Regions from separate parts of the Pseudomonas sp. NA-150 genome, predicted to be linked through region 1. Evidence: predicted binding sites of a transcription regulator. Region 1 holds the regulator's gene; each other region holds the start of a gene.
What was found. Region 1 encodes FliA, which starts transcription of late flagellar genes. Its sites were predicted from a motif close to CTAAAGTTTNNNNNNNNNNNGCCGNTAA; they were not measured.

Region 1 (7,623 bases):
GAAATGGGCAAGCTGATCAATCGGCAGATGTTCACTTCGTCCAAGGCGCTGTTCGTAGCGGCGGGCTTGATGGTGGTCATGGGGCTCGTGCCTGGTATGCCGCACTTTTCCTTTATCAGCTTGGGTGCAATGGCTGCCGGGTTCGCGTACATGGTCTGGAAGAAGCAGAACGTGATCAAGGTTCAAGCGCTGCAGGAGGTCAAGCGTCAGCAGGAGCTGCTGCCTTCTCCATCGCGGGCGCAGGATTCCAAAGAGCTGGGCTGGGATGACGTGTCCGCCATCGACATGATCGGCCTGGAAGTGGGTTATCGCCTGATTCCGCTGGTGGACCGTAACCAGGGTGGTCAACTGCTGGCGCGGATCAAGGGCGTGCGCAAGAAGCTTTCGCAAGAGCTGGGCTTCCTGATGCCCACGGTGCATATCCGCGACAACCTCGATCTGGCGCCCAGTGCTTATCGTCTGACGCTGATGGGCGTGACCCTCGCCGAAGCCGAGATCTACCCGGACCGCGAATTGGCGATCAACCCGGGTCAGGTGTTCGGTACGCTCAACGGTATCAGCGCCAAAGACCCTGCCTTCGGCCTCGAGGCGGTGTGGATCGAAATCAGCCAGCGCAGTCAGGCGCAGTCCCTTGGCTATACCGTGGTCGACGCCAGTACCGTGGTGGCAACCCACCTTAACCAGATTCTGTACAAGCACTCCCATGAGCTGATCGGCCATGAGGAAGTGCAACACCTGATGCAGATGCTGGCCAAAAGTTCGCCCAAGCTGGCTGAGGAGTTGGTGCCGGGTGTGCTCTCCCTGTCGGCATTGCTCAAGGTATTGCAGGCGTTGCTCTCGGAGCAGGTTCCCGTCAGGGATATCCGCAGCATCGCCGAGGCGATCGCAAATGCCGCCCCTCGGAGTCAAGATACCGCCGCTTTGGTGGCCGCCGTACGTATCGGATTGTGTCGTGCCATCGTCCAAAGCATTGTGGGGATTGAGCCGCAGCTGCCTGTTATCACCCTGGAGCCAAGGTTGGAACAAATATTGCTCAATAGTCTGCAGAAGGCTGGTCAGGGTCAGGAAGAGGGCGTTCTTCTTGAGCCAAGCATGGCTGAAAAGCTCCAGCGCTCTCTGATTGATGCTGCCCAGCGCCAGGAAATGCAGGGTCAGCCAGTTATTTTGTTGGTCGCAGGACCGGTTCGCGCCATGTTGTCGAGGTTTGGGCGTCTGGCTGTACCGAATATGCACGTTCTGGCGTATCAAGAAATTCCCGACACCAAACAAGTCACGATCGTCGCGACTGTCGGGCCTAACGGCTGAGGTAGTGAGTCATGCAAGTTAAGCGTTTTTTCGCCGCCGATATGCGCCAAGCCATGAAACTGGTTCGCGATGAGTTGGGCGCCGATGCAGCCATCATTGGAAACCGGCGGATTGCCGGCGGCGTAGAGCTGACTGCTGCCCTGGATTACAAGCTTTCCGCGCTGGCGCCACGTGTGCCGAACATCGAGCTGGAAGACGAGCTGCGCAAGACTCAGTCGCGCATCGTCTCCGCACAAGCCGAATTGGGTACGCGTGGTGAAGGCGAGTCACTGATCAATCGTCAACTGTTCTCCGGCGCGTCGCTGAGCGCGGCCGATAACCATATCGAGCCGACCTTCGACGAACCGGCACGTCCAGCGCCTCAGGCGTCGTACACGGCCCCAGTTGAACCGACCATCGGCCTGCGTGCCTATGAGTCGATGCGCTCCGAATTGAACGGCCTGCGCGAATTGCTCGAAGTGCAGCTAGGCTCGCTGGCGTGGAACCAGTTGCAGGGCAGCCGGCCGCAACAAGCCAACCTATGGCGTCGTTTGCAACGCATTGGCCTGTCCGGTCCGCTGTCGCGCGATCTGCTGGCTATGATTGCTGATATTGAAGAGCCCCGTCAGGCGTGGCGCATGTTGTTGGCGCACCTGGCGCGGATGATCGTGACCCCTGACGTCGAGCCGCTGGAAGAAGGTGGCGTGATCGCCATGGTCGGTCCGGCGGGCATGGGCAAGACCACTACGCTGGCGAAGCTGGCCGCGCGGTATGTCTTGAAATACGGTCCGCAGAACATTGCACTGGTGAGCATGGACAGCTACCGCATCGGTGCTCAGGAGCAACTGAAAACCCTGGGCCGGATTCTCAATGTGTCAGTGACCCATATCGATCCGGGTCAATCATTGGGACAGGCGTTGGAACCCTTGTTGCGCAAGCGGGTGGTCTTGATCGACACCGCAGGCCTGCAAGCGAGCGACCCGGCACTGCGCATGCAGTTGGAAAGTCTTGCCGGGCGTGGGATCAAGGCGCGTAATTACCTGGTGCTGGCAACGACTAGCCAGAAGCAGGTTCTAACCGCCGCCTACCACAGCTATAAACGTTGTGGTCTGGCCGGCTGCATTCTTACCAAGCTGGATGAAACCGCCAGTCTGGGGGAAGTATTAAGTTTGGCCATAAGCCATGAATTACCGGTGGCTTACCTCACGGACGGGCCGCGAATTCCGGATGATTTGCACTTGCCGCGACGGCACCAACTGGTCAGTCGCGCGGTCAGTGTGCAAATGCAGGAAGAGCCTAGCGAGGAAGCTATGGCAGACATGTTCGCGGATCTTTATCACAACCCTAACAAGCGGGTTGGGTAAGGCATGACATTGGAATGTACCTACATCACGAACTGTGGGGCGCTGTTCACACAACCAGCACCCCTGCATTCAGTAATGTGGCCTCGGTCTAAGCAACACAAGGTAAAGAAATAACATGGGCAGCATGCATCCCGTACAGGTTATCGCAGTGACTGGCGGCAAAGGTGGCGTCGGTAAGACTAACGTGTCAGTGAACCTCTCGCTGGCACTGGCTGAGCTCGGCCGGCGCGTCATGTTGCTGGATGCCGATCTGGGTCTGGCAAATGTCGATGTCCTGCTGGGACTGACCCCGAAACGCACCCTGGCAGACGTCATCGAAGGGCGTTGCGAGCTGCGTGACGTCTTGCTTCAGGGGCCAGGCGGCATTCGTATCGTACCGGCGGCCTCGGGCACGCAGAGCATGGTTCACCTGACACCGGCGCAACACGCCGGGCTGATTCAGGCGTTCAGTGACATCGGCGACAACCTCGACGTACTGGTGATCGACACCGCTGCAGGTATTGGTGACTCGGTAGTCAGTTTTGTCCGCGCCGCCCAGGAAGTGCTGCTGGTGGTCTGCGACGAACCGACCTCGATCACCGATGCCTACGCCCTGATCAAATTGCTCAACCGCGATTACGGCATGAACCGCTTCCGCGTGCTCGCCAACATGGCGCAGAGCCCGCAGGAAGGCCGCAACCTGTTCGCCAAGCTGACCAAGGTCACCGACCGCTTCCTCGACGTCGCCCTGCAATACGTGGGTGCTGTGCCGTACGACGAATGCGTGCGCAAGGCCGTACAGAAACAACGTGCGGTGTATGAAGCGTTTCCGCGCTCCAAGTGCGCCCTTGCGTTCAAGGCCATTGCGCAGAAAGTCGACACCTGGCCGTTGCCGGCGAACCCGCGTGGGCACCTGGAATTTTTCGTAGAGCGACTCGTACATCAGACGAGTGCAGGACCCGTATCATGACCGCCAGCGGCTACCGCATGTACAGCAAGTCATCCAAAGACTCCCAGTACGAGCTGATCGAGCGCTATGCGCCGCTGGTCAAACGCATTGCCTATCACTTGCTGGCGCGTTTGCCGGCGAGCGTACAGGTCGAGGATCTGATCCAGGCCGGCATGATCGGCTTGCTCGAGGTATCGACCAAATACGACGCCACCAAAGGCGCCAGTTTTGAGACCTACGCCGGGATTCGTATCCGTGGCGCCATGCTCGATGAAGTGCGCAAGGGCGATTGGGCCCCGCGTTCGGTGCATCGAAATACGCGCATGGTGAGCGACGCGATTCGGGCAATTGAATCTAAAACGGGTCGTGACGCTAAAGATCACGAAGTTGCGGCCGAACTCCAGTTAAGTCTCGATGATTATTACGGGATTTTGAACGACACCTTGGGCAGTCGCTTATTCAGTTTTGACGACCTGTTGCAGGACGGCGAACACGAAGGGCTGCATGAGGATGGCGCAAGCGCTCAGCTTGAGCCGTCGCGGGACCTTGAAGATGAACGCTTCCAGGCCGCGTTAGCCGATGCGATAGCCAATTTGCCAGAGCGTGAGCGACTGGTGTTGGCGCTGTACTACGACGAAGAGCTGAACCTCAAGGAAATCGGTGAAGTATTGGGGGTCAGCGAGTCTCGGGTCAGCCAGTTACACAGCCAGTGCGCAGCTCGTTTGCGAGGGCGTTTGGGGGAGTGGCGAGCGCGTTGACAGGCCATGTGTGACCCTTGGTGGTCGCAGGTTGTCTGTAAGCCGGCTGTGCAAAGCGTTACGAGCGAAGAACAAGACTAGGCAGGAGCCGGTCAGTCAGGGCCTTGTGGCCTGCTGTGCCTGTTTTCCGATCTGTTGATTACCAAGCCCGTCATCGTTTCGTGCAGCCATTGCGTGCTGTGCCCGTTTTGATTGAACAGCGTATTCAGGTGCTGGATACGTTAAAGACTGCTTGGAGGTCGAATTGGACAAGAACATGAAAATCCTCATCGTTGATGACTTCTCAACGATGCGGCGGATCATTAAAAACCTGTTGCGTGACCTGGGGTTCACCAACACCGCGGAAGCAGATGACGGGACAACCGCGCTGCCGATGCTGCAAAGCGGCAGCTTCGACTTTCTGGTGACCGACTGGAACATGCCTGGCATGTCCGGCATCGACTTGCTGCGCCACGTGCGTGCCGATGAGCGCCTCAAGCACCTGCCGGTGTTGATGGTGACGGCCGAAGCCAAGCGTGATCAGATCATTGAGGCCGCTCAGGCCGGTGTGAACGGTTACGTGGTCAAGCCCTTCACAGCCCAAGTGCTGAAAGAAAAGATCGAAAAGATCTTCGAGCGCGTCAATAGCTGATGTTTGCCGCGAGGGCTCTATGGAGCAGAACGAATCGTCAATGGGCGACTTTGAGTCGACCCTGAAAAAACACGCACAGGAATTGGTCCAGAGCCTTGAAAAAGGCAGGTTTGGCGATGCTGTGCAACTCATCCATGAGCTGAATCAGACTCGTGACCGTGGCCTGTATCAGGAAGTCGGCAAATTGACCCGCGAGTTGCACAGCGCGATCGTCAATTTCCAGATCGACCCGAACATGCCACAGGCCGAGGAAGTCTCGCAGATCACCGACGCCACCGAACGCCTGTCATACGTGGTCAGGCTGACCGAGAATGCGGCCAACCGGACCATGGATCTGGTTGAGCAAAGCACGCCCTTGGTCACGGGGCTCAACACTGACGCTGCTGCCTTGAGTGCCGATTGGGGACGCTTCATGCGTCGCGAAGTCGGTGCCGAAGAGTTCCGCGAGCTGGCGCGCCGTGTCGAAGGTTTCCTGGCGCGCAGCGAAACGGAAACCAAGCTGGTGTCGACCAATCTCAACGATATTCTGTTGGCGCAGGATTACCAGGACCTCACCGGTCAGGTGATCAAGCGCGTGACCAAAATGGTCGCGGAAGTGGAGTCAAACCTGCTCAAACTGGTGCTGATGGCCAGCCAGGTCGATCGCTTTGCCGGGATCGAGCATGACCATCAATCGATCCGCACAGAACAAGATCAAGAAAAAAATCTGGCACAGGGTGAAGGTCCGCAGATTCATGCCGATAAGCGTGAAGACGTCGTATCCGGACAGGATGATGTTGACGATCTGTTATCCAGCCTGGGCTTCTAGGTCGATTTGAAATTTTAGGGAGCACCCCAATGAGCTTCGGCGCCGATGAAGAAATCCTTCAGGATTTCCTGGTAGAGGCCGGCGAGATTCTCGAGCAATTGTCCGAGCAGCTGGTCGAGCTGGAAAGCCGACCTGATGACGCGGACTTGCTCAATGCAATTTTTCGCGGTTTTCACACTGTAAAAGGGGGCGCCGGCTTCCTCCAGCTGCATGAGCTGGTGGAGTGCTGCCACATCGCCGAGAACGTGTTCGACATCCTGCGCAAGGGTGAACGTCGCGTTGACTCGGAGCTGATGGACGTGGTTCTCGAAGCGCTGGATGCGGTCAACGGCATGTTCACTGAAGTGCGCGAGCGCACCAGCGTGACCCCGGCCACCCCGGAGCTGCTTGCAGCCCTGGCACGCCTGGCCGAGCCAGCCTCTGCCGACGAGATTGCCGCCGCAGCACCTGTTGCTGTCGCGTCGCCAATGGTCGAAGAATCCGAAGACATTACCGACAGTGAGTTCGAGCAACTGCTGGACTCGCTTAACGCGGTCAAGGCTCAGGCAGCGGCTGGCGTGGTGGCACTGAGCGTTGCAGAGCCCGCCTCGATCTACGCCGGTGGCGCAACGGGTGCTGACCCGACGAGCGACGACATCTCCGACGCCGAGTTCGAGTCACTGCTTGATCAACTGCACGGCAAAGGCCAGTTCGCCGCCGATGCAGCGCCGGTTGCGCCAGTGGTTAGCGCCGCTGCGCCTGCCAGCAATGAAATCACCGACGACGAATTCGAAGCACTGCTTGATCAGTTGCATGGCAAAGGCAGTTTTGTCGCCGATGCCCTGGAGTCGACCACAGCTGTTGCCGTCGCCGCTCCGGTAGCGCCGCAGGCAGTGGCAGTCGCCGCCAGCGGTGACCAGATCACCGATAACGAATTTGAAGCGCTGCTCGATGAGCTGCACGGCAAAGGCAAGTTCGAACCTGAAGTGGTCGCCGCTGCGCCGGTTGCAGCAGCAGTTGCCGCCGCGCCGGTGGCCGCCAAGCCCGTCGTAGCTGCGGTCGCCAAAGCGCCTGAGCCAGCGAAAGCCGTTGCCGCGCCAGCACCTGCCAGAGCGCCTGTTGCGGAAAAGCCAGCTGCCTCCGAAGCCGAAACCACGGTACGGGTCGACACCGCGCGCCTCGACGAAATCATGAACATGGTCGGCGAGTTGGTGCTGGTGCGTAACCGTCTGGTGCGCCTGGGTCTCAACAGTGGTGATGAAGCCATGTCCAAGGCCGTGTCGAACCTCGACGTGGTCACGGCAGACCTGCAGACCGCGGTGATGAAAACCCGCATGCAGCCGATCAAGAAAGTCTTCGGTCGCTTCCCGCGACTGGTTCGCGACCTTGCCCGGCAGTTGAAGAAAGAAATCAACCTGGAGCTGGTCGGCGAAGAAACCGACCTCGATAAAAACCTGGTCGAGGCACTCGCCGATCCGCTGGTCCACTTGGTGCGTAACGCGGTGGACCACGGAATCGAATCGCCGGAAGAGCGCGAAGCGTCGGGCAAGTCCCGTGGCGGCCGCGTGATCCTTTCGGCGGAGCAGGAAGGCGACCATATCCTGCTGTCGATTTCCGATGACGGCAAAGGCATGGACCCTAACGTCCTGCGCTCCATCGCGGTCAAGCGTGGCGTGATGGACAAGGATGCGGCCGATCGTCTGAGCGATACCGACTGCTACAACCTGATCTTCGCCCCGGGGTTCTCGACCAAGACCGAGATTTCCGATGTGTCCGGGCGTGGCGTGGGCATGGACGTGGTGAAAACCAAAATCGCCCAGCTCAACGGCTCGATCAACATCTACTCGACCAAGGGCCAAGGCTCGAAGATC
Region 2 (7,623 bases), 130 kb from region 1:
CCGCCGACCCGGTGGTGATCCAACTGGCGGCGTCGCTGATCGTGTTTGCCGCGCTGTTTCAGTTTTCCGATGCGCTGCAAGTGACAGCGGCCGGCGCATTGCGCGGGTATCAGGATACGCGGGTGACGATGCTGCTGACGTTGTTTGCCTATTGGGGGATTGGGCTGCCGGTGGGCTACGTGCTGGGACTTACCAACCTGTTCGGCCCGGCCAGTGGGCCGGCGGGGTTATGGCAAGGGCTGATCGTCGGCCTGACCTGCGCAGCGCTGATGCTCTCGGCACGGTTGACCAGCAGTGCGCGTCGGCGGATTCGTATTAATGCAAAAGCCGTTGGTTGACTGATTGTTCCCACGCGTGGGAACGATCCGAGATCAAGATCAAAACCTGTGCGCGGTCTCAATCCTGCTTCTTGCGAATCCAATATAGATACGTCCCGCCATCGGCCTGTTTCTCGACCAGTTCGTGGCCCAGGAACACGCAGAACTTGGGGATATCGCGTTGGGTCGACGGGTCGGTGGCGATGACTTTGAGCAGGCCGCCGGCGTGCAGGTCGCGAACCTTTTGGTGCAACATCATCACCGGTTCCGGGCAGTTCAGCCCGCTGGCGTCGAGGACGGCGTCAACAGCTAAGGTATCGATGGACTCAGGCATAAAGCACTCCAAAAACTGGCGAGCATTGTCGCGTAAAGCAGCACGGGGTTGAAGCCTACTTGGGTCTAAAGCGCTCAACGGCGCTTGCCATCGAGACGGCGCAAGTGACACGTAACTTCTTCGCGATCGTGATACAGCTGCTTGCAGCCGATGCTGACCTTGATCCCGCGCGCGATAAACCCTTCTTCGATACGCAACAGCAGGCGTCGCACTTCAGCATAGCGCTGTTTCATCGGCAGCTTCAGGTTAACCACCGCCTCGCGGCACAAGCCCTCGCCCAGCCAGGTTTCCAGCAAGGCGGCATTGCGCGCTGGCTTTTCGACGATGTCGCAGACCATCCAGTCCACCGGCTGACGCGGCTTGAAGGTAAAACCGTCGGCCATCAAGTGCTGTACCAGGCCGGTTTCCATCAGGCTTTCGGCCATCGGGCCGTTGTCGATGGCGGTGACCAGCATGCCGCGGCGCACCAGTTGATAGGTCCAGCCGCCCGGCGCCGCACCGAGGTCGACGCCAGTCATGTCGCCCGACAAGCGCTCCTCCCACTGATCACGCGGGATGAAGTGGTGCCAGGCTTCTTCCAGCTTCAAGGTCGAACGGCTCGGCGCTTCACGGGGAAATTTCAAACGCGGGATACCCATCGGCCACATCGCCGAATTATCAGCGTCGGCCATGCCGAGAAACACTTCGCGGCCACTTTTAAAGGTCAGCAACAGACGCGGCTTGCTCGCATCCTCCACCAGCTTGCCGGCCTGGGTCAGCGCCTTGCGCAGCGGGGCTTCGAACTTGCGGCAGAAATTCGACAGTTCTTTGCCATCATTGGTATCGACCACTTCCAGCCACAGGCTGCCGCACGTCGGGAAATTCGCCAATTGCGCGAGGATCACGCTGATGCGGTCGGTTTCCGGCAGATCGAGGAAAACCCCTCGCGCCCATTGCCGAGGAAAAATCAGCTCGGCAAAACGCTGGCCTTTCATCAGGCGCTCGGCACCGTCTTCTTCGGTGCAGACAAACTCGGCACAGGCGGCACTCGGCTTGGCCTTGGCGTAACCGGCTACGTTCAGACGCGCCGCGTGCTCGGCAATTTCCGAGCAGACTTCACCTTCGAAGCCCGGTCGGCAGTGCATAAACAGGGTGTTCATTCAATTCTCCTGGGCGGCGGCGAGATATTCAGCCAGCGCGCGGCGCTCGATCTGACTGATAGGGGTCAGCCCGATAGCGCAAAACCGGCGCATGATAGCTGAATCAGGAACCACTGGGGCTGCTCGGCGGTCCAGTCATACACCTGTCATTCGCAAGGCGCCCTAATCAGGGCTAGTTTTAGAGTCTTCCGATTCCCCAAGGTCCGTGCCGTGCGGACCTTACAAGGAGTTATGTTCATGCCCTCGCTCGATAGCCTGAAAAGCCTCAAAACATTAGACATCGACCACACCACCTACCACTACTTCAGCTTGCCGGAAGCCGCCAAAACCCTCGGTGACCTGAGCAAACTGCCGATGTCGCTGAAAGTCCTGCTGGAAAACCTGCTGCGCTGGGAAGACAACAAGACCGTCACCGGCGCCGACCTCAAGGCCCTGGCCGCCTGGCTCGGCGAGCGCCGCTCCGACCGGGAAATCCAGTACCGACCGGCCCGGGTGCTGATGCAAGACTTCACCGGCGTGCCCGCTGTAGTCGACCTGGCCGCCATGCGCGCCGCCGTGGCCAAGGCCGGTGGCGATCCGCAGCGGATCAACCCGTTGTCGCCGGTGGACCTGGTGATCGACCACTCGGTGATGGTCGACAAATTCGGCGATGCCAACGCCTTCAGCCAGAATGTCGATATCGAAATGGAGCGCAATGGCGAGCGTTATGCCTTCCTTCGCTGGGGCCAAAGCGCCTTCGATAACTTCAGCGTGGTGCCGCCGGGTACCGGTATTTGTCATCAGGTCAACCTGGAATACCTTGGGCGCACGGTGTGGACCAAGGACGAGGATGGCCGCACCTATGCCTTCCCGGACACACTGGTCGGTACCGATTCCCACACCACTATGATCAACGGGCTCGGCGTATTGGGCTGGGGCGTCGGCGGGATCGAGGCGGAAGCGGCGATGCTTGGGCAACCGGTGTCGATGCTGATTCCTGAAGTGATCGGCTTCAAACTAACCGGCAAGCTTAAGGAAGGCATTACCGCCACCGATCTGGTGCTGACCGTCACCCAAATGCTGCGCAAAAAAGGCGTGGTCGGTAAGTTTGTCGAGTTTTATGGCGATGGTCTGGCTGACCTGCCGTTGGCCGACCGCGCCACCATCGCCAACATGGCCCCGGAATACGGCGCCACCTGTGGTTTCTTCCCGGTGGACGACGTGACCCTGGACTACCTGCGCTTGTCCGGGCGCCCGGCGGACCGGGTGAAACTGGTCGAGGCCTACTGCAAAGCCCAGGGTTTATGGCGCCTGCCCGGTCAGGAACCGGTGTTCACTGATTCACTGGAACTGGACATGGGCAGCGTCGAAGCCAGCCTCGCCGGACCGAAACGCCCGCAAGACCGCGTTGCGCTGCCGAATGTCGCCAGTGCGTTCAGTGACTTCCTCAAATTGCAATTCAAGCCCACCAGCAAGGAAGTCGGCCGCCTGGAAAGCGAAGGCGGTGGCGGTGTCGCGGTGGGCAACGCCGATCTCGCGGGCGAAGCCGACTATGAATACGAAGGCCAGACCTATCGACTGAAAAACGGCGCGGTGGTGATCGCCGCCATCACCTCTTGCACCAACACCTCCAACCCCAGCGTGATGATGGCCGCCGGGCTGGTGGCGAAAAAGGCCGTGGAAAAAGGCCTGAAACGCAAGCCCTGGGTCAAAACCTCGCTGGCACCGGGCTCGAAAGTGGTCACCGACTACTACAAGGCCGCCGGCCTGACCCAGTACCTCGATGCGCTGGGTTTCGACCTGGTGGGCTATGGCTGCACCACCTGCATCGGCAACTCCGGCCCGTTGCAGGCGCCGATTGAACAGGCCATTCAACAGTCGGACCTGACCGTGGCCTCGGTGCTGTCCGGCAACCGCAACTTCGAAGGCCGCGTGCATCCGCTGGTGAAAACCAACTGGCTGGCCTCGCCACCGCTGGTGGTGGCCTATGCGCTGGCCGGCACCGTGCGCACCGACCTCAGCAGCGAACCACTGGGCGAAGGGTCCGACGGCAAGCCGGTGTACCTGCGGGATATCTGGCCAAGCCAGAAGGAAATCGCCGAGGCGGTGCAGAGCGTCAACACCAGCATGTTCCACAAGGAATACACCGAAGTGTTCGCCGGCGACGCGCAATGGCAGGCGATCGAAGTGCCACAGGCGGCGACTTACGTCTGGCAGGAAGACTCGACCTACATCAAGCACCCGCCGTTCTTCGATGGCATCGGCGGCCCGCCTCCGGTCGTGGAAAACGTCGTCGGCGCGCACATCCTCGCCTTGCTCGGCGACTCGGTAACCACCGACCACATCTCTCCGGCCGGCAACATCAAGGCTGACAGCCCGGCAGGGCATTACCTGAAAGAGAAAGGCGTGGAATCCCGCGACTTCAACTCCTATGGCTCACGTCGCGGTAACCATGAAGTGATGATGCGCGGCACCTTTGCCAACATCCGAATCCGCAACGAAATGCTCGGCGGCGAAGAAGGTGGCAACACCATCCACATCCCCAGTGGGGCCAAGCTGGCGATCTACGACGCGGCCATGCGTTACCAGCAGGAAGGCACACCGTTGGTGGTGGTTGCCGGTCAGGAATACGGCACCGGCTCCAGCCGCGACTGGGCGGCCAAGGGCACCAACCTATTGGGCGTCAAGGCCGTGATCGCCGAGAGTTTCGAACGGATTCACCGCTCCAACCTGGTGGGCATGGGCGTGTTGCCATTGCAGTTCAAGGGCGGCCAGAGCCGTAAGACATTGAACCTGACCGGCAACGAAATCATCGACATCAGCGGCCTGACCCACGCCGAGTTGCAACCCGGCATGAGCCTGACCCTGACCATCACCCGCCAGGACGGCAAACAGGAAAACCTCGACGTGCTGTGCCGGATCGATACCTTGAACGAAGTTGAATACTTCAAGGCGGGGGGGATTCTGCATTATGTGTTACGGCAGTTGATTGCATCATAACGGCTGAAACTCCCAGGCAGTAGGAGCTGCCGCAGGCTGCGAACAATCGCCATCGCGAAGGTCGTTCCGACCTTATCGCAGCCTTCGGCAGCGCCTACAAAATGGGGGCCAGCCATAGATTTTTGTCCAACCACAAATCACTGTGGGAGCAGGATCGCCGCACCGCTGCGAAAGCGGCCGTAAATCCACCACGAAATAACGTCACCTACCGATGCATTTCCGCTTGTTTACCCACCCAATGCCTGATCAATAATGCGCCCTGCCGATGCGACTCGTCGGTCATTTGTAAAAGCCCCTCAATTTGTCGGCCTTTTAGCCGATAACACGCGAAAGCCCAGCGGATCGACAGCCCATGCGTAATAACCAGCCCATCACTCAACGCGAACGGACATTTCCCGCGCAACAGCGGTTGATTTCAACCACCGATGCCAAAGGCGTGATCACCTATTGCAACGATGCCTTCGTTGAAATCAGCGGTTTTACCCGCGAGGAACTGGTTAAAGCCCCGCACAACACGGTTCGTCACCCGGACGTGCCGGCTGCCGTGTTCGAGCACATGTGGAGCACCCTCAAGCAGGGGTTGCCATGGATGGGGATCGTCAAGAACCGCAGCAAAAACGGCGATCACTATTGGGTCAACGCCTACGTCACGCCGATGTTCGACAAGAAGCAGGTGGTGGGTTACGAGTCGGTCCGCGTCAAACCCACGGCCGAACAGATCCGCCGCGCCGAAACCCTGTACCTGCGCTTGAACCAGGGCAAATCTGCCGTGCCAAGCCGTGACAAGTGGCTGCCGGTGCTGCAGGACTGGCTGCCGTTCATCCTGGTCAGCCAACTGAGCTTCATGATTGGCGCCTGGCTCAACTCCAACTGGGGCTTCGCGCTGGCTGCGGCCCTGTCGGTGCCGTTGGGCCTTATGGGCTTGAGCTGGCAGCAGCGCGGCATCAAGCGTTTGTTGCAACTGGCCGAACAAACCACCTCCGACCCGCTGATCGCGCAGATGTACACCGACAGTCGCGGGCCACAGGCACGTCTGGAAATGTCGATCCTCAGCCAGGAGGCGCGCCTGAAAACCTGCCTGACCCGTCTGCAGGACACCGCCGAGCAACTGACCGACCAGGCGCGTCAGTCCGACACCCTGGCCCACGCCAGTTCATCCGGGCTGGAGCGTCAGCGGGTCGAAACCGAGCAAGTGGCCACCGCCGTCAATCAAATGGCCGCCACCACCCAGGAAGTCGCCAGCCATGTGCAACGCACCGCAGATGCCACACAGCAAGCCAACCAACTGACCCGTCGTGGTCGCGACGTTGCCGACGAAACCCGTCAGGCGATTCAGCGCCTGTCCACCTCCGTGGGTGAAACCGGGCTCACCGTCACCCAACTGGCCAAGGACAGCAACGAAATCGGCAGCGTGGTCGACGTGATCAAAGGCATCGCCGACCAGACCAACCTGCTGGCGCTCAACGCCGCCATCGAAGCGGCGCGCGCCGGGGAAATGGGCCGTGGTTTCGCGGTGGTCGCCGACGAAGTTCGCCAACTGGCGCAACGCACCACCGAATCCACCGGGCTGATCCACGGCCTGATCGCCAAACTGCAACAAACCGCCACCGCCGCCGTGCAAACCATGGATGCCGGCCATCGCCAGGCCGAAGAAGGCGTGGCGCGGGTACTGGAAGCGGACCAGGCGCTGGTCGGCATCAGCGAGGCGGTGGCCAACATCACCGACATGACCACCCAGATCGCCGCCGCCACCGAAGAACAAAGCGCCGTCGCCGAGGAAATCAGCCGCAACATCAGCACCATCGCGCAACTGGCCGACAAAACCTCCGACGAGGCCCGTCGCTCGGCGCAGTTAAGCGGCGAATTGACCAGTACGGCGAACAGTCAGTACTCGTTGGTGGAGCGGTTTAATCGGTAAGTTGTATTGGTTGTACAAAAACCCCAACAGACATTGTTTGTTGGGGTTTTTTATTGGGTGGGGTTTTAGGGGTTCCTTAAGTGTTGTGGGACTTTTCTGAAAGTTGGTTTTTTGGTGAAAGTTGGCATGGTGAATTATTGATATTTTTGGTTGACATGGCGACTGACTGGCTATTAGTTGAATTTCAGGTAGGGGATATATATCTACCACCATCCGGGTGGCTAGAGGCCTCCACCTTTAAAAAAATCAATCAATGTAACCGTGGGTTTGTATTACGCACCCACAACAGAAGGAATTTGAAAATGAGCAGAACATGCAAACACATAATGCCCGCACCTACCGTTCCGGTTGCGGACACCGACGGCCTTATCAAACTGGTCGACCTTGAGAGTGATGTCGTTATTAATTTTCTCGCTGGACCAATAGTGGTGGAGTTAGACAGCTTTCAGGTGCTGCTTAACGGTGAGCTCGTAGGAGATCCGGTAAAAATGCCTGCACCAGTGCCAGAGGGGACAGAGTTGAGTCTGTTCATCTCTGTAGCCAACCATCTCATTGAAGATGGGGTTTATGCAGTGGGATACAGCATGACTACGTATCCTGGCAACACGCGAGCCGACTCTGAATCCACCTACATCAAGATCGATCGAACCCCACCCGGCGCCGCCCTGCTCGCACCGATGCTGGTGCCAGACGTCACCCTGAGCGAAACCCTGACCGCAACTCTGGCAGGTTACGCTGGCATGGCCCCTGAAGACATTGTTCAAACCCTATGCAACGACACCCAAGGCCCAACCTTCACCGTTCAGGCCGAGCACCTGACGAATACTCCTGTAACAATTCAGTTCGAACGGAGGTTTCTGCAAACCCTCGACAGTGAAGAAGTCACGCTCAGCTACCAGGTCACCGACCGCGCCGGTAATGTTTCCCGTACTTCAG
Region 3 (7,623 bases), 2.8 Mb from region 1:
AATTGATGGGCATTCCGGCGCAGGCACTGGCCGACGCCAGCACCCGCAACGCTTATGAATTGTTCAACTGGCGCAACGCCCCGGTTACACCCGAAACGCGCTGATCAGCTGTTTCAACTCCACCACCTGCAATGACAACTGACGGCTGGCGCTTTCAGTCTGATGCGCGCCCTCTGCCGTACGTTCGCCCGCGCGGTTGATCTCTACGATGTTGCGGTCGATATCGTGGGCAACCGCCGTTTGCTGCTCGACCGCCGCCGCAATTTGCTGGTTCTGATCGACGATCATGCCTACAGCACCGAGGATATTTTCCAGCGCCTGCTGGACCTTTTCCGACTGACTGACCGTGCCATTGGCCACTTCATGGCTGACGCCCATGGCCTTGACCGCCGCGCCGACGCCGCCTTGCAACTTGGCGATCATCTGCTCGATTTCTTCCGTGGATTGCTGGGTGCGTTTGGCCAGGGTGCGAACTTCGTCCGCCACCACGGCAAAGCCACGCCCTTGCTCACCAGCCCGAGCCGCTTCAATCGCGGCATTCAGCGCCAGCAGATTGGTTTGCCCGGCGATACTTTTGATCACGTCCAGCACTTGGCTGATGGACGTGCTATCAGCGGCCAATTGGTTGATCACCAGCACTGACTGATCGATCTCGCTGGACAGTTGGGCGATGCTGCTCTGCTGCGACGCCACCAGACCACGACCGCTGACGGTTTCCTGATTGACGCTGTGCGCACTGCTCACCGCCGCGGCCGCGCTGCGTGCCACTTCCAGTGCGGTGGCTGACATCTGGTTCATCGCCGTCGCCACCAACTCGATCTGACTGCGCTGTCCGGCCACCGCCTGATTGCTGGTCGCCGACACCGACTCCACCTGACCTGCCTGACGCTCGACCTCGACCACGGTCTTGCTCACCAACTCGATCAGGTCATGGATTTTCTTCACTGTGCCGTTGAACACCAGACCCAACTCGCCCAGTTCATCGTGACTGTGGGCAGTGAAACTGGCTGTCATGTCACCGGCAGCCACTTTGTCCATCACCCCGCCCAGGCGTTTCAACGTGGTGCGCGTCGACGCGTAGAAACCGCCGTACAAGTAGAGGATCAACAAAAACGTACCCGCCAATGCCGTCACCAACAAAATGGTGTGCAGGCGGTTTTCCACCAGACGCTCTTGCAACTGCTGGTTGAGGAACGCAACGATGGCGTCGTTCAATTGATAGGTTTGCGTCATCAGCTCGGTGGTTTGTTGATAGAACTGTTGCCACGGCATGTTCAGACTTTCGGCGGAGATCACCTTGTCTTCGAACAACTCGCTGCTTTGTTTGAGGGTCGCGAGACTGGCCTTGGCCTGGGTTTCCAGCACTTTGCGCGCCGCCGGGCTTTCATCCAACGCATCTTGCAGCTTTAACGCGTAATCGCCCTGAACCCGCTCCAACTGTTGCAGCAACTCATCGAAGTGGGCGCTGGCCGCTGAGTTGATCATGCCTTGGCCCAGCGAATAGGCGCCCATAGCTCGACCGGCACCAATGGCCTGGGTGATGATCGGGGTGGCGCTGGTGACCAAATCGGTGAGTTGCCGCACGTCGCTGCTGCCGTCCTGACTGAGCCCGGCCTGGCTGGCCACGACCTTGCCGAAGGTCTGCGCCTTGCTCAGCACCCGACCGACCATCCCCACTTTGCTTTGAAGCGAAGTCTCGCTCTGCGCGGCCTTGAAATCGGTAATCAGTTCATCGCGCTTGCTATTAAACGCCGCGACCTGCGCCGGATCCTCCAACGGCGCCTCCAGTGCCTGCATCGCATGAAAGACGCCGGCTTCCTGGGAAACGATCTGCGAGGCCAGCTCCGGGAACTGATTGCTTTGCCCGAGCACGCCATTGATCTGCACCAGATCATTGAGGGTTTCCAGATCCTTGCGCAGATTCAGGCTGGCGGTCACCAGATTGAGGCTTTGCAGCTCCGTGCGAGTGCCGACGAACTCGCGGTAGGAGTCGCGGACCAGATAAAAATTGGTGACCAACATCGGTAGGAAAAACAGGATGCTGATGAGCGTGAACTTCATCGCGAAGCTCAAACGGTTCATCAACGCGACAGCCGGATACAAAAGGCTCTTCACAAGAAGTCTCCCTTTTCTTTTATTTTTATTGGGTACCGCGAATCGTCAAAATAGCGAAATTCCGCCATTTAGCGATGTGACCTGTATACCTGATATCGACTGGGGGCTTTGTAACTAAAGGTAAATGGAAAAGTACGCCGACCCTGTAGGAGCTGCGCTTATCAGAGCAGCAATGTCCACAGGGCAAACCCTGCGTACCAGACCAGCGCCGAGCGCAGCAGCAGTTCCCAGATGGCATCCAGGCTGGCGACGCCATCGGCGCCCACTACCGGCGCCGGTGTTTCGCTGGCGATCTGACCGGCCCTTTTCACCAGTTCCGCCGCGCTGATGTTCCAGTTGAGCAATTCGTGAAGCATCACCCGGCTGACTGAGACGAAATTTCCCACCAAGGCGAAGCTGGCGACCAGCAGGCGCACCGGCACCCAATCGAAGGCGTGACGCAATTGCGCGGCGCGCTCGAGCACCGCCGGGTTCTTGCTGTTGTTCACCGCCAGCGCCAGCAACCGATAACTCAACGCCGCCACCGGTCCCAGCAAGAAGTACCAAAAAATCACCGCGAAGAAACTCTGATAGGCCTGCCACAGCAGATAGCCCTGAACGCCTTCCAGCAGTTGCTCACTGTTTTCGGCGACCACGCCCAGATCACGCTCAGCCACATGGCTGGCCGCCTGTTCATCACCCCGGCGCCAGGCATCGCGAAACGGCCCCAACGCCGTCAGCAAATCACCGCGCCCCAAGGCATAAATCAATACCAGCAAATGGATCGGCAGCCCCAGCCAGCCGTATGCCACCGACTGCACCACCACCAACAACAGCCACAGCAGCAGGACCGGCAGCAGCACCAGCAACGCCAGCACCAACCACGGACGCGATTGCAAATGAGGGCCGCTTTCCAGCTTGGCCAATTCGCGCAGCCACAGACCATCGCGCTGAACGCGGTGGCGCAAGCCTGAAAACTTCTCGATCCATACTGCAAACAGCAACACCAAAAAACTCATTCCCTGTTCCTCTCACTTCAATCTTGCAAAGCCGCCCGATAACGCGCCCAGTCAAAGCACGGACCTGGATCGGTCTTGCGTCCCGGTGCAATATCGCTGTGACCACAAATCCGCTGCGTGGTAATCGCCGGAAACGCCGCCTGCAACTGGCCCGTCAACGCGATCAACGCCGCGTACTGAGCGTCAGTGAATGGCTGATCGTCGGTGCCTTCCAGCTCAATGCCGATGGAGAAATCATTGCACGTTTCGCGACCCTGAAAATTAGACACTCCGGCATGCCAGGCGCGTTCCAGGCAAGAGACGAACTGGGTCACCTCACCCTCACGCTCGATCAAAAAATGCGCCGACACCCGCAGATCGGCAATGCCTTCAAAGTACGGGTGTTCTGTGACATCCAGTTTGTTTTGAAAAAACGCCTGCACCTTGCCGGTCTTGAACTGAGCCGGTGGCAAGCTGATGTTGTGGATCACCAGCAGCGAAATCTCAGCCTCGGGACGGGCATTGAAATTGGGCGACGGACAATGATGCGCACCCACGCACCAGCCGCTTGCGGAGTCCAACTGCATGGAGGGTTCCTTGAACGGGCAATCGATAAGCCCAAGTATGCCCGCGATGGGGAATCGCGGGGCAGCAATATTTGAGTGGGTGACGTGTCGTGCAGCAAACGCGGTCAGCGTAGGAGGGACATTCGCGTCTGTCAGACCGCACCCTTGAGGCGACGCAGATTCCCGATCACCGCTTCCAGCGCCCGGTCAAACAACAGCGCGTCATCCAACAGGCGCACCGCGCCACGACGAAACTCAACCGCGAGGCCCATGCGGGTCTTTTCCAACACCTTCATCCCGGTGCGGTTGACGAACACATAACGGCCGGTGGATTCGATGATCGCCGCCAGTTTGCAGCGCAATTTGTGGTCTTCGTCTTCTTGCATTTCCACCCAGCAACCGACTCTCAGCGCATCGACTTGCAGGACAGCAGCGTCATCGTCCGCCAGACGAATACTCGGCTCACTGAGGGCCTGTTCGCCAGGGGCGATCAGCACGATCTCTTCCATCACCTCGACCATTTCCCCCGTTAGCGCAGGGGCTGCGTGGCGTTCTTCCTGAGCATCTTGCTGGCGTGCAAAGTGCTGAAACGCCTGAACATGCAGACCCTCCAACTGGCTGAAAAAGTCGCTGGTGGCGAAGGGGTCGAACGCTGCGCTGGTCAGGCCATCGCGCAATGACTTGAGCAAGCCCGGCACCAGATCGAGCAACCGCTGCCGTGCTTCAGGCTCGTCGTGCAGTTCGACGCTCCAGATCAGATCGTCCATCGCACCCAGACCGGCCTGCCACTCTGCCGATTGCTCGCCATGTTTCAAGCAGGTCAACAGCAGCACCTTGCTCCAGGCTTCCTGGAGTAGACGCACCACCACTTCCGGCAAGGTCTTGCCCAACAAGCGCTGATTCAATTCTTGCTGTACCCGTTGACGCGCCAATTCAGCTCGGGCGCGGCCTTCCTCGGCATCACGGGTGCGCTGTTCCAGCAATTCGCTGCGACGACGCTCGTCACTGGTGTAGGCAAGGAAATCCACCAACAATTCCGAGAAAATCGCCGGATCGTCGACAAAATCATTGAGCAGCCGCTGTACCACTTGCTCAATCCGCACGTACAGCGTGTCGCGCTGATAGTCGTCGCGACCGCCCCAACCCAGGGCCGCCGAGGCAATTTCGTTCAACAAGCGACGCGCTGGATGACTGCCACGGCTGAAGAAGCTCTTGTCGATCACCGCCACTTTCAGCATCGGAATCTGCAAGCGGCCGATCAACGCCTTGAGCGAATCCGGCAGGTTGCGATCGTTGAGGATGAAATCGAACAGCATCGCGATCAGGTTGATTACGTCTTCATCGACCACACCCACGACGCGGAATTTACCGCTCTTGACGCTGACCCGGGTCAACAACTGCTCAAGCTGGTTGCGCAGATCGAACTCGTCTGCGGCCTCCGGCGCCGGTACGTACTGCTGCAAATGCGAGAGCAGGCGCAGCAGGTCGTGGCTGGAAATTGGTTTCGCTTCGGAATTGGGTGCGTGCAATGGCGTGACGCTGCTGCGCACCAGCGACAACAACTCCTGCAACGCCGCAAATACTTCGTGTACGTCAGAATCCAACGGCCGGCTGCTGCTGTTCGCCGCACGCTCTTCAGCTGCCTGCGTCGAACGCGCAGCGGCTGGAGCACGGTCGCTGACACGACGTGCCGGCGCGGCTTTAAGCTCCGGAAGAATACCCGCTGCGACCAACAGCTGATTGGCTTCACAGTAAAGATGATCGGCGTCGGTCAGCACGTACTTTTCGAACAGCTTGAGGATGATCAGTTTGACCTTGATTTCCACGCCCAGGCTGCGCCCGGCTTGCAGGAAAAAATCGCACAACATGGCCGGACCCATCGGGTTGGCCGCGTCGGTCAAAGGTTGCGGAATAAGACTGTTGAGACGCGTGGTCAGTTGGGTCAGGGCAAAGCCGTCGCGGCTCAATACCTTGGAGACCATGGCATCCACTGCCACCGTGCGTTCCAGATCGTCGTTATGCACCAGCGCCAGCTTATCGAACGTCACCGGCGCCTCGATTTCCGGCTCGCTGACCTCGTACTGCCCCAGGCGCAAAAAGGCCTCATAAAACTTGTCGAGAAAAGCGCGTTCGATGCTTTTGCGCTTCAGACGCAGGTCGCGCATGGCTTCGAAGAAGGTGTTCTGTTCGACGTTGTTATGCGCCCGATCGGCCATTTCAAACAGCGTATCGTCGGCGTTGTCGAACAGCGCTTGCAGGCCCTCTTTGAGCTGTTGCGCAGCCTTGTCGCGAACTTGCAGGAGCACAACGGGCAGCCTCGCCAGTGGCGACGTCGTCGCTGGCTCGGGGGTCGCTTTAGTCAGCGGCACCACTTTCCCGTCGTTTTGCATCCCGATCTCCTGCTTAGAACCGTCTGAACCTCCCCACAGACAAGACCTACAACCGCTGTCTGTAAAGTAATTCGGTAGTCATTTTTCGGACAGCGCCAAAGTCATGGCGTCAATTGCACGGCAGAGTATCTGGCAAAACATGACAGTTATGCCAGCACTCTCTGCATACTCCTGAGCAATCAGGCGACCAATGGACCGTAATATTTGTGATACATCGCAAAACATCGGACAAAACCGACGAACTGCAGTTTCAGGCTTTCGATGGGAGGCAGGTCTCGGGGTGGGTTGCTGCGGTGGGGTGCCTTATACTCGGCCGACTTAGAAAGTGGAGCCCGCTATGCCGAATCTACGCCTCGCCGACCTGACCGCCGAAATCGAAGCCAATGTGCGCCGCGCGTTGCTAGAGGACGTGGGCAGCGGCGACATCACTGCCCAACTGATCCCGGCCGAGCGTCTGGCCAAAGCCACCATCATCACCCGCGACACCGCCGTGATCAGTGGCACCGCCTGGGTCGATACGGTTTTCCGTCAATTGGACCCACGCGTGGCCGTGCACTGGCAAGTCGCCGACGGTGATCGGGTCAGCCCCGACCAAGCCCTGTTCCACCTCGAAGGCCCGGCTCGTTCCCTGCTCACCGGCGAACGCAGCGCGCTGAACTTTCTGCAAATGTTGTCAGGCGTCGCCACTCGCTCCCAACATTACGCCGACCTCGTCGCGCACACCCAGGTAAAACTTCTCGACACCCGCAAAACCCTGCCGGGCCTGCGCATGGCGCAGAAATACGCAGTCACCTGCGGCGGCTGCCACAACCACCGCATCGGCCTGTTCGACGCCTTCCTGATCAAGGAAAACCACATCGCCGCCTGCGGTGGTATCGCCCAGGCCATCAGCGCCGCCCGTAAAATCGCCCCCGGCAAACCGGTGGAAATCGAAGTCGAAAGCCTCGACGAACTCGACCAGGCCCTCACAGCCAACGCCGACATCATCATGCTCGACGAACTCAGCCTCGACGACATGCGCCAAGCCGTGCGCCTGACCGCAGGCCGGGCCAAGCTGGAGGCCAGCGGCGGAATTAATGACACCACATTGAAGCCGATTGCCGAAACGGGTGTGGACTACATCTCGATTGGCACGCTGACCAAGGACGTGAAGGCGGTAGATTTGTCGATGCGGTTGAGTTTGTGATGTCACGCAAGATGTAAACACATACCCGTCGTCTATCCTGTCCGTCACATCCATCTGACAGGAGTGCTGGGGTGACATTCATGAATGTGCTGTCGCGGTCATTTGATCCGCTGCATGGGGTGTCGCCCTCGGTCAAAGAGGACTTCGTCATTTGGCACCGGCAGGCCAAGCTCTTGCAGATTCGTTATGTCGCCTTCCTCACTGCGCTGCTGTACCTCGTTTATGCCGCCATTGAGCAATCCGTGCTCACCGAACAGCGCGACCTGCGACTTTACGCTCATGGCCTGGTGCTGCCCGCCTCGCTGCTGACCATCGGCATCATGAGCTACAAGAGTATTTTGCGGCGTTTGATGATCTGGCTGTTGATCCTGGCGTCGATCGGCGCAGTG

Region 2: ACF0H7_RS21965 (methyl-accepting chemotaxis protein) is a predicted target of FliA. The motif match lies at 5,065-5,092, and genes of this name have one in related genera.
Region 3: ACF0H7_RS03335 (methyl-accepting chemotaxis protein) is a predicted target of FliA. The motif match lies at 2,208-2,235, and genes of this name have one in related genera.

Annotation. Positions count from the first base shown of each region.
Region 1 is NZ_CP172305.1:4,764,326-4,771,948, reverse strand. It holds gene flhA (flagellar biosynthesis protein FlhA) at 1-1,305, shown strand, start outside; gene flhF (flagellar biosynthesis protein FlhF) at 1,317-2,648, shown strand; gene fleN (flagellar synthesis regulator FleN) at 2,764-3,597, shown strand; gene fliA (RNA polymerase sigma factor FliA) at 3,591-4,334, shown strand; gene ACF0H7_RS22510 (chemotaxis response regulator CheY) at 4,591-4,965, shown strand; gene ACF0H7_RS22505 (protein phosphatase CheZ) at 4,985-5,773, shown strand; gene ACF0H7_RS22500 (chemotaxis protein CheA) at 5,803-7,623, shown strand, end outside.
Region 2 is NZ_CP172305.1:4,632,543-4,640,165, forward strand. It holds gene ACF0H7_RS21945 (MATE family efflux transporter) at 1-338, shown strand, start outside; gene tusA (sulfurtransferase TusA) at 397-651, opposite strand; gene rlmM (23S rRNA (cytidine(2498)-2'-O)-methyltransferase RlmM) at 726-1,790, opposite strand; gene acnA (aconitate hydratase AcnA) at 2,028-4,769, shown strand; gene ACF0H7_RS21965 (methyl-accepting chemotaxis protein) at 5,122-6,687, shown strand; gene ACF0H7_RS21970 (hypothetical protein) at 6,768-7,623, shown strand, end outside.
Region 3 is NZ_CP172305.1:677,551-685,173, reverse strand. It holds gene ACF0H7_RS03340 (TatD family hydrolase) at 1-104, shown strand, start outside; gene ACF0H7_RS03335 (methyl-accepting chemotaxis protein) at 85-2,115, opposite strand; gene ampE (regulatory signaling modulator protein AmpE) at 2,277-3,113, opposite strand; gene ampD (1,6-anhydro-N-acetylmuramyl-L-alanine amidase AmpD) at 3,131-3,679, opposite strand; gene ACF0H7_RS03320 (DUF1631 domain-containing protein) at 3,811-6,048, opposite strand; gene nadC (carboxylating nicotinate-nucleotide diphosphorylase) at 6,386-7,234, shown strand; gene ACF0H7_RS03310 (GGDEF domain-containing protein) at 7,315-7,623, shown strand, end outside.